Regions from separate parts of the Paenibacillus sp. RC21 genome, predicted to be linked through region 2. Evidence: riboswitches for the same ligand, from Rfam matches in the RefSeq annotation. Region 2 holds a riboswitch; the other holds the start of a gene.
The links. Region 2 has a riboswitch for ZMP and ZTP ahead of ABIA61_RS10100 (bifunctional 5,10-methylenetetrahydrofolate dehydrogenase/5,10-methenyltetrahydrofolate cyclohydrolase). Riboswitches for the same ligand answer to the same signal wherever they lie in the genome.
Positions count from the first base shown of each region.

Region 1 (3,409 bases), on a different contig from region 2:
GGACCATCGTTCGTCCTTGGGCCTTTTGCTATTTGCGCTTGGAGTGAGCGTTGACTCCTTTTCTGTTGGGGTGTCACTTGGCATGTTCCAGAGTGATTTGGTACTAACCGTTCTGGCGTTTGGCTTTTGCGGGGGAGCGATGGCGATGCTGGGACTGCTGTTAGGCCGAAAGGTCAGCCGCAATCTGGGAGACTATGGAGAAGCGGTGGGCGGTGCCATTCTACTGGCGTTCGGCTTTATGTTTATGTTTTAATTATATATTATTTCAACATACGGGGGGTGAAGACGTTGAAACATATCTTATTCGTATGCACAGGGAACACCTGTCGCAGTCCGATGGCTGAAGGGATGCTGCGCAAGCTGGCTACTGAGCACGGACTAGGGTTGGAAGTGCGTTCGGCGGGAGTAGCTGCGATGGAAGGCACACCCATTTCCCGACATGCAGAGGCGGTGCTACGTGACCACAATATCTCGGATCAAATCACCTCAACTCCTTTGAACGGTGGGCTTGCCGAGTGGGCGCATCTGATTTTAACCTTGACCCAAGGGCATAAGCAGCACGTAATTCAGCGCTTTCCCCAAACGGCGGGCAAAGTGTTTACGCTCAAGGAATATGTGGAGGACCGGGATTCGGTGCTGAATGATGTACAGGAGCTGGATGGTCTGTACGCTTCACAACAACTGATGGGTTCGCTGGGGCAGGAGCTTTCGGCACGGGAGCGTGAGCGGATGATTGAACTGCATCAACGTATTCCGGGCTTTGATATTTCTGATCCGTTCGGCGGTCCGCGTGAAGATTACGATGTCACGGCTGGGGAAATCCGAACGGCGCTGCATAAGCTGGTGGACAAGCTAAAGGCATTGTCCGAATAAAGTTTGTATCACTCATCTATTTTGTACGGGATCTGTTGATTTTCGACGGTTAATCCGTTAAGATAAGGTGGAAAAACAAGAATCCGGTGTAACTGGCGACAAAAGTGGGATTAACCACGATGGAGCACCGGATATACGGCCGGTCGCCTGGGCAAAAGAGCAAATCCACATTGGCTGTGGACTGCTCTTTTTTCGTATATGAGCTAGGTCCGGCCTCCGGTGGCCTTCTGTCCAGACAAATGACAATGATTCTTCCGTGTGCTGTTACTTCGAGTATTCGAACCGAGAGAGGGTCCTTTTTTTAGTTGGGTCTTCCATTTTTCCTGCTCGAAATCCGATTCATCGGCTATAATATAGTCAGATTGTGATTCAGGAGAGAGTGTGTTGAACATGGGGCATAAGCCCGTGCCCAGTCTCTGTGGGGCTGTTCAACCAAAGGAGGTTCCAATGGCAGGACAATTGGATCATGAGGTTACGCTTGAAGCACAGACCGCTTCTGTCGTGAAGGAAATAGCAGAAGCAGCCAGTCTCAAGGCTGGTCGTTTGCTGGTTATCGGGGTAAGCACCAGTGAGGTGGCTGGAAGCAGGATTGGCACGGCGGGAGCGCTCGATGTAGCGCAGCAATTGCTGGCTGGAGTGGAATCCGTTAGCAGGGCGTATGGTTTTGACGTGGCATTTCAATGCTGCGAGCATTTGAACCGTGCGCTAGTCGTTGAGCGAGCCGTGCTGGAGCGGCTGGGACTGACGGAGGTTGCCGCCGTTCCCGTTCGTACGGCAGGCGGATCTATGGCTACCGTCGCCTATCGTGCGCTGGAAGATGCATGTCTGACGGCGAATGTACAAGCACATGCGGGGATAGACATTGGTGAGACGCTGATCGGTATGCATTTGCAACCGATTGCTGTTCCGTTTCGTCCAGGCCTTCGCTGGATTGGCGAAGCGCGTGTGACGGCGGCGTTCACTCGTCCCCCGCTCATCGGAGGACAACGAGCGGTGTATAGTCTGGAGCAAGAAGCCGGCGGAAGCTGTGACTAGCATTTGCAATTTGGTTTGGACAGCATGTTTGTATCTTTTTTGTATTGATGATGAGGTACCCAACAGAGGAGCAGGCGCTTGCCTGTATACCTGACAATTGACCATGGAGAGGGAGTAATCAATCATGATGGAACATTTGCGTAAAAGTGACCCGGCAGTGCTGGAAGCAATGGGACTTGAACTGAAACGACAACGCCACAATATCGAGCTGATCGCATCCGAAAATATCGTCAGCGAAGCGGTAATGGAAGCAATGGGCTCTGTACTGACAAATAAATATGCTGAAGGCTATCCGGGTAAACGCTATTACGGTGGCTGTGAGCATGTAGATATCGTTGAGGACATTGCACGCGACCGTGCCAAAGAACTGTTCGGTGCAGAGCATGCTAACGTACAAGCTCACTCTGGAGCGCAAGCGAACATGGCAGTATATCTGGCAGCTCTTAAACCTGGAGATACCGTACTGGGTATGAACCTAGCGCACGGCGGCCATCTTACACATGGAAGCCCGGTTAACGCCTCCGGCTTGTTGTATAACTTTGCCGCTTACGGTGTACGTGAAGACAACTTCCGCATCGACTATGATGAAGTGCGCAAGGCAGCCTTCAAGCATCGCCCTCGTCTGATTGTAGCCGGCGCGAGCGCATATCCGCGCACCATTGATTTTGAAGCCTTCGCTTCCATTGCCAACGATGTGGGCGCTCTGTTCATGGTCGATATGGCACATATCGCGGGTCTTGTGGCAGCGGGTATTCATCCAAGCCCGGTTCCGCATGCTCAATTTGTAACAACAACGACACACAAAACGCTGCGTGGTCCGCGTGGAGGTCTGATTTTGACTCGCAAAGCGTGGGCGCAAGCGATTGATAAAGCTATTTTCCCAGGTACTCAAGGGGGGCCGTTGATGCATGTGATCGCATCCAAAGCCGTTGCCTTGGGTGAAGCGCTCCAGCCTTCCTTCAAAACCTATGCACAAAACGTAGTTCGCAACGCTCAGGTGCTGGCTGAGACATTGCTGGCTGAAGGCATTAACATTGTATCCGGTGGTACGGATAATCACCTGATGCTGCTGGACACGCGTAGCTTGAACATCACTGGAAAAGAAGCGGAGCATGTGCTGGATTCCGTGGGCATTACAGTGAACAAAAACGCGATTCCTTTCGACCCGACCAGTCCGTTCGTTACCAGCGGAATCCGCATTGGTACACCTGCTGCAACGTCCCGTGGTATGGATGAAGAGGCTATGGTCAAAATCGGTAAAATCATTGCCGAAACTCTTAAAAATCCGAAGGATGATACGGTATTGTCCAAAGCCAGCCAAGCTGTTGGCGAACTGACAGACAAATTCCCGATCTACCCAAGTATTCAATACTAATCAATCGGCTTGTTCATGCTCCCCCTCAGCCTCAGGTTGTCAGCCTTGGTATCTGGGGGGGGGGCCATGACTACACATATGATGTGACTGATAAGGCTGTTTTTCTTCCGTAAGCCGGAGGGGGAA
Region 1 is NZ_JBIYCS010000004.1:180,717-184,125, reverse strand. Features, by position in the region: gene ABIA61_RS14375 (manganese efflux pump MntP) at 1-253, shown strand, start outside; gene ABIA61_RS14370 (low molecular weight protein arginine phosphatase) at 289-873, shown strand; ZMP/ZTP riboswitch at 952-1,033, shown strand; gene ABIA61_RS14365 (TIGR01440 family protein) at 1,321-1,908, shown strand; gene ABIA61_RS14360 (serine hydroxymethyltransferase) at 2,033-3,283, shown strand.
Region 1: another riboswitch for ZMP and ZTP. It lies ahead of ABIA61_RS14365 (TIGR01440 family protein); the one in region 2 lies ahead of ABIA61_RS10100 (bifunctional 5,10-methylenetetrahydrofolate dehydrogenase/5,10-methenyltetrahydrofolate cyclohydrolase).

Region 2 (3,409 bases):
TGATACCATTTTTGCATCCTGCCCACCCTTTATCATTTCACTAATTCAGCTTATATCCCTTATCTTATCATACCGTGTTTCGTACAAAGTTATTTTCTTTCCGTACTCACAACAGGTGTGGGGACGGGTTTCGTAACGGCAGCACGTTTGCTGAGCAACGGCTTCACTTGTTTAAAGGTCAAAAAGGTTTTCGTGCTTTCATCCCAAAGCCGGAACTTCAGAGATTGCAGACTTGTGCTCACCGTGATAGTCGTCGCTTTTTGAAGCTGCGGGGTGGCATCATGCGCCTTCTCCAAATTGTAATTCGGTACTTTCGGACTCAAATGATGAACGTGATGGAAGCCGATATTGCCCGTAATCCATTGCAACACCTTAGGAAGCTTATAATAAGAGCTGCCTTCTACGGCTGCATTAATATAGCTCCACTCTTCATCATGCTCAAAATACGAATCCTCAAACTGATGTTGTACATAGAACAACCAGATTCCCAGCACACCTGATACAAAAAAAATAGGTGCCTGTATCAAAACAAAATTCTGCCATCCGATGGCCCAGCACAACAGAGCGTACAATACGACGAGGGATACATTCGTCAAATAGGTGTTTATTTTTTCCTTGCGTTTTGCCTTCTTTGTGTTAAAGCGATAGGAAATCAAAAAAGTGTAGATCGGACCGAGTCCGAACATACCCCATGGACTCCGGTATACACGATAAGCCAGTCGTGTCCATGCAGAAGCTTCTACATACTCTTCCACCGTAAGCACCCACATATCACCTGTGCCCCGTTTGTCCAGATTACTGCTGGTTGCATGGTGGATCGCGTGGCTATTTTTCCATTGGTCATACGGGCAAAGTGTAATAATACCTGTAATCGTGCCCACAATGTCATTCAGCCTGCGGCTTTTGAAGAACGATTGATGACCGCAATCATGAAAAATGATAAATGCTCGTATAACAAATCCGGAAGTAATAATAGTAATCGGAAGAGTCAGCCAATACGATACCGACAGACTAAGATAAGCGGCATACCATAGCAGAATCAGTGGACCCAGGGTGTTAATGAGTTGCAGAACGCTGGATTTCGTGTTTATTTTCTCGTAGGGAGCCATATTTTTTTTCAATTGGGCTAATGGGAGTTGTGTCATACTTATTTATGATCCTCCTTTAAAATGACGCCCATACTTTGATCTCGTCAGGCGTACATGTTGATCTAACCTCAGTATAAGGGGATACCTGTGTTGGATGTAGTCATAAACGTCAGTTCGGGAATATGACATTTGTCATATAGACAAATAACATGACCTCTTTGCCAATTGTTCACGGGTTTCTTTTCGGAAGATTATTTGTTAAAATATAAGGTAAATAACGCTGTATGTGACTGGCGAAGTCAGTGGAATCAACCACGAGGGAGCATACAATGAAAGCGTGCCGTTCGCCTGGGAGAAGTATTTGCAGAGGATTCGTCTGTTGTGACGACCTTGTGCAAATACTTTTTTTCGTTTTACAAGACCATGACACCCTGTTGATTCCATCATGCGATAAATTCAGAGGAGGTTCAGACTATGGCTATCATTATGAAATCCAAAGAAGCAGCTGAGCAAGTGTATGCAACGATCCGTAACAAAGTAGAACAAATGAAACAGCAAGGGCATCTCCCTCATTTGGCAACACTGTTGGTAGAAGGTGATCCGGCCTCTGCCTACTACGCCCGGACCAAGCAAAAAATAGCGGAGAAGCTGGGCATCTCCTTTCATCTTCATACCTTTGACCGCCATGTAAGCGAAGCTGAACTCCTTCACCTGATCGGCAGCCTGAACGAAGCCTCTCATGTACATGGTATTATGCTGGAATTGCCTCTTCCCCAGCATCTATCCGCCTCCGCCATTAAACAATCCATCGCCCCATACAAGGATATTGATGGAATTACCCCAGGCAACAAGCTGGCTACCGTTACAGGTGAAGCCGGGTTGTATCCCGCTACGCCTCAAGCCTGTATTGAGCTGCTCAAGCATTACGGTCACACATTGGCAGGCAAAAATGTCACCCTTGTCGGCATAGGACAGACAGTGGGACTCCCCCTTTTTCACATGCTGCAAAGAGAAAATGCCACCGTTACCGCCTGTCATGCAGGCACACGTGATATTGCAGAGCATTTGAGCCATGCAGACATTGCCTTTGTCGCAGTCGGATGCCCTGATGTGATTACACAGGATATGGTTCATCCCGGTTTGATTTTGGTAGATGCGGGAATTAACGAGACGCTGGAGGGAAAAATAGTGGGGGATGCCGCTTTGGACGTTGGGGAAAAGGTACATGCGATTTCTCCGGTTCCCGGCGGTGTCGGCACATTAACGACTGCAATCTTGTACAAAAATCTGCTCAAAGCGATTGATCTGCAACACTACTCCAGAGAGGTGGCCTATTCATGAGTGAATTGTCGTGGAGTGATTCCATCGGACATTTTCTAAGAGAGGCTGGAAGTGCAGCACCTACTCCCGGCGGAGGAAGTGTATCCGCACTGGCAGCGGCACTGGGCGCGGCTATGACCTCCATGACCGCCAACCTTTCCCAAGGAGAAAAGTACGCGCATGTTCATGGACAAATCGCCGAAGTGATTCACAGCATGGAAAACCTGTCCACACGCTGTGAGGAACTGATGAACGCAGACATTCAATCCTTTGAACAATACATGACCGCATTGCGCTTGCCCAAAGAAACAGACGAAGAAAAACGCTATCGAACCCATTCCCTACAGACCGCGGTGATCGCCGCCATTGAGGTGCCGATGCGTTTGCTGGAAGTATGCCGGGACGGAATGCAGCGTGCCTACAGTATCGTGGAGCTGTCCAACAAAAATGTCATTTCTGATCTCGGCATAGGGGCGATCCTGTTCGAGGCTGCCGCCCAATCCGCCCTGCTCACCGTTGACATTAACCTTGCTTCCCTGAAAGATTTGGATGCCAAACACGCCTATGAAGCGAAAACGGCTGCACTCATTCGTGAAATTGGACAAATCAAAGCGCAAACCTTATTGATCGTACGCAGCCGAATAACGGGCTAAGAAATAACCTCCAAATCCATCTCTAAGCATGGGTTTTTGGAGGCTATTTTTTTTGGAATTGATTTGTTTTGGATATCTTAGAATGTAACCGATTGCAACAAAAAACGATCTCACAAAAAAAGCACCTCACCCACGGCCATACTGCCCATGTAGTAAAATGCTTACGAATGTGGATCATATACTTATTTTTTCGCTTTATTCTCTGTTTCTCTTTCAATCAGCATATCCACGATCATATCAATCTGCCCGGTAATGGCGATAGGATCATAGCGATAGTACGTATCAAAGTCGTTAAAGAACACTCTATTGTTCTTCACCGCAGGCAGGTTCCCCCACACAGCGGACGAT
Region 2 is NZ_JBIYCS010000003.1:71,476-74,884, reverse strand. Features, by position in the region: gene ABIA61_RS10110 (sensor histidine kinase) at 1-17, opposite strand, end outside; gene desA (Delta(5) desaturase DesA) at 90-1,145, opposite strand; ZMP/ZTP riboswitch at 1,365-1,449, shown strand; gene ABIA61_RS10100 (bifunctional 5,10-methylenetetrahydrofolate dehydrogenase/5,10-methenyltetrahydrofolate cyclohydrolase) at 1,563-2,429, shown strand; gene ABIA61_RS10095 (cyclodeaminase/cyclohydrolase family protein) at 2,426-3,061, shown strand; gene ABIA61_RS10090 (ABC transporter substrate-binding protein) at 3,244-3,409, opposite strand, start outside.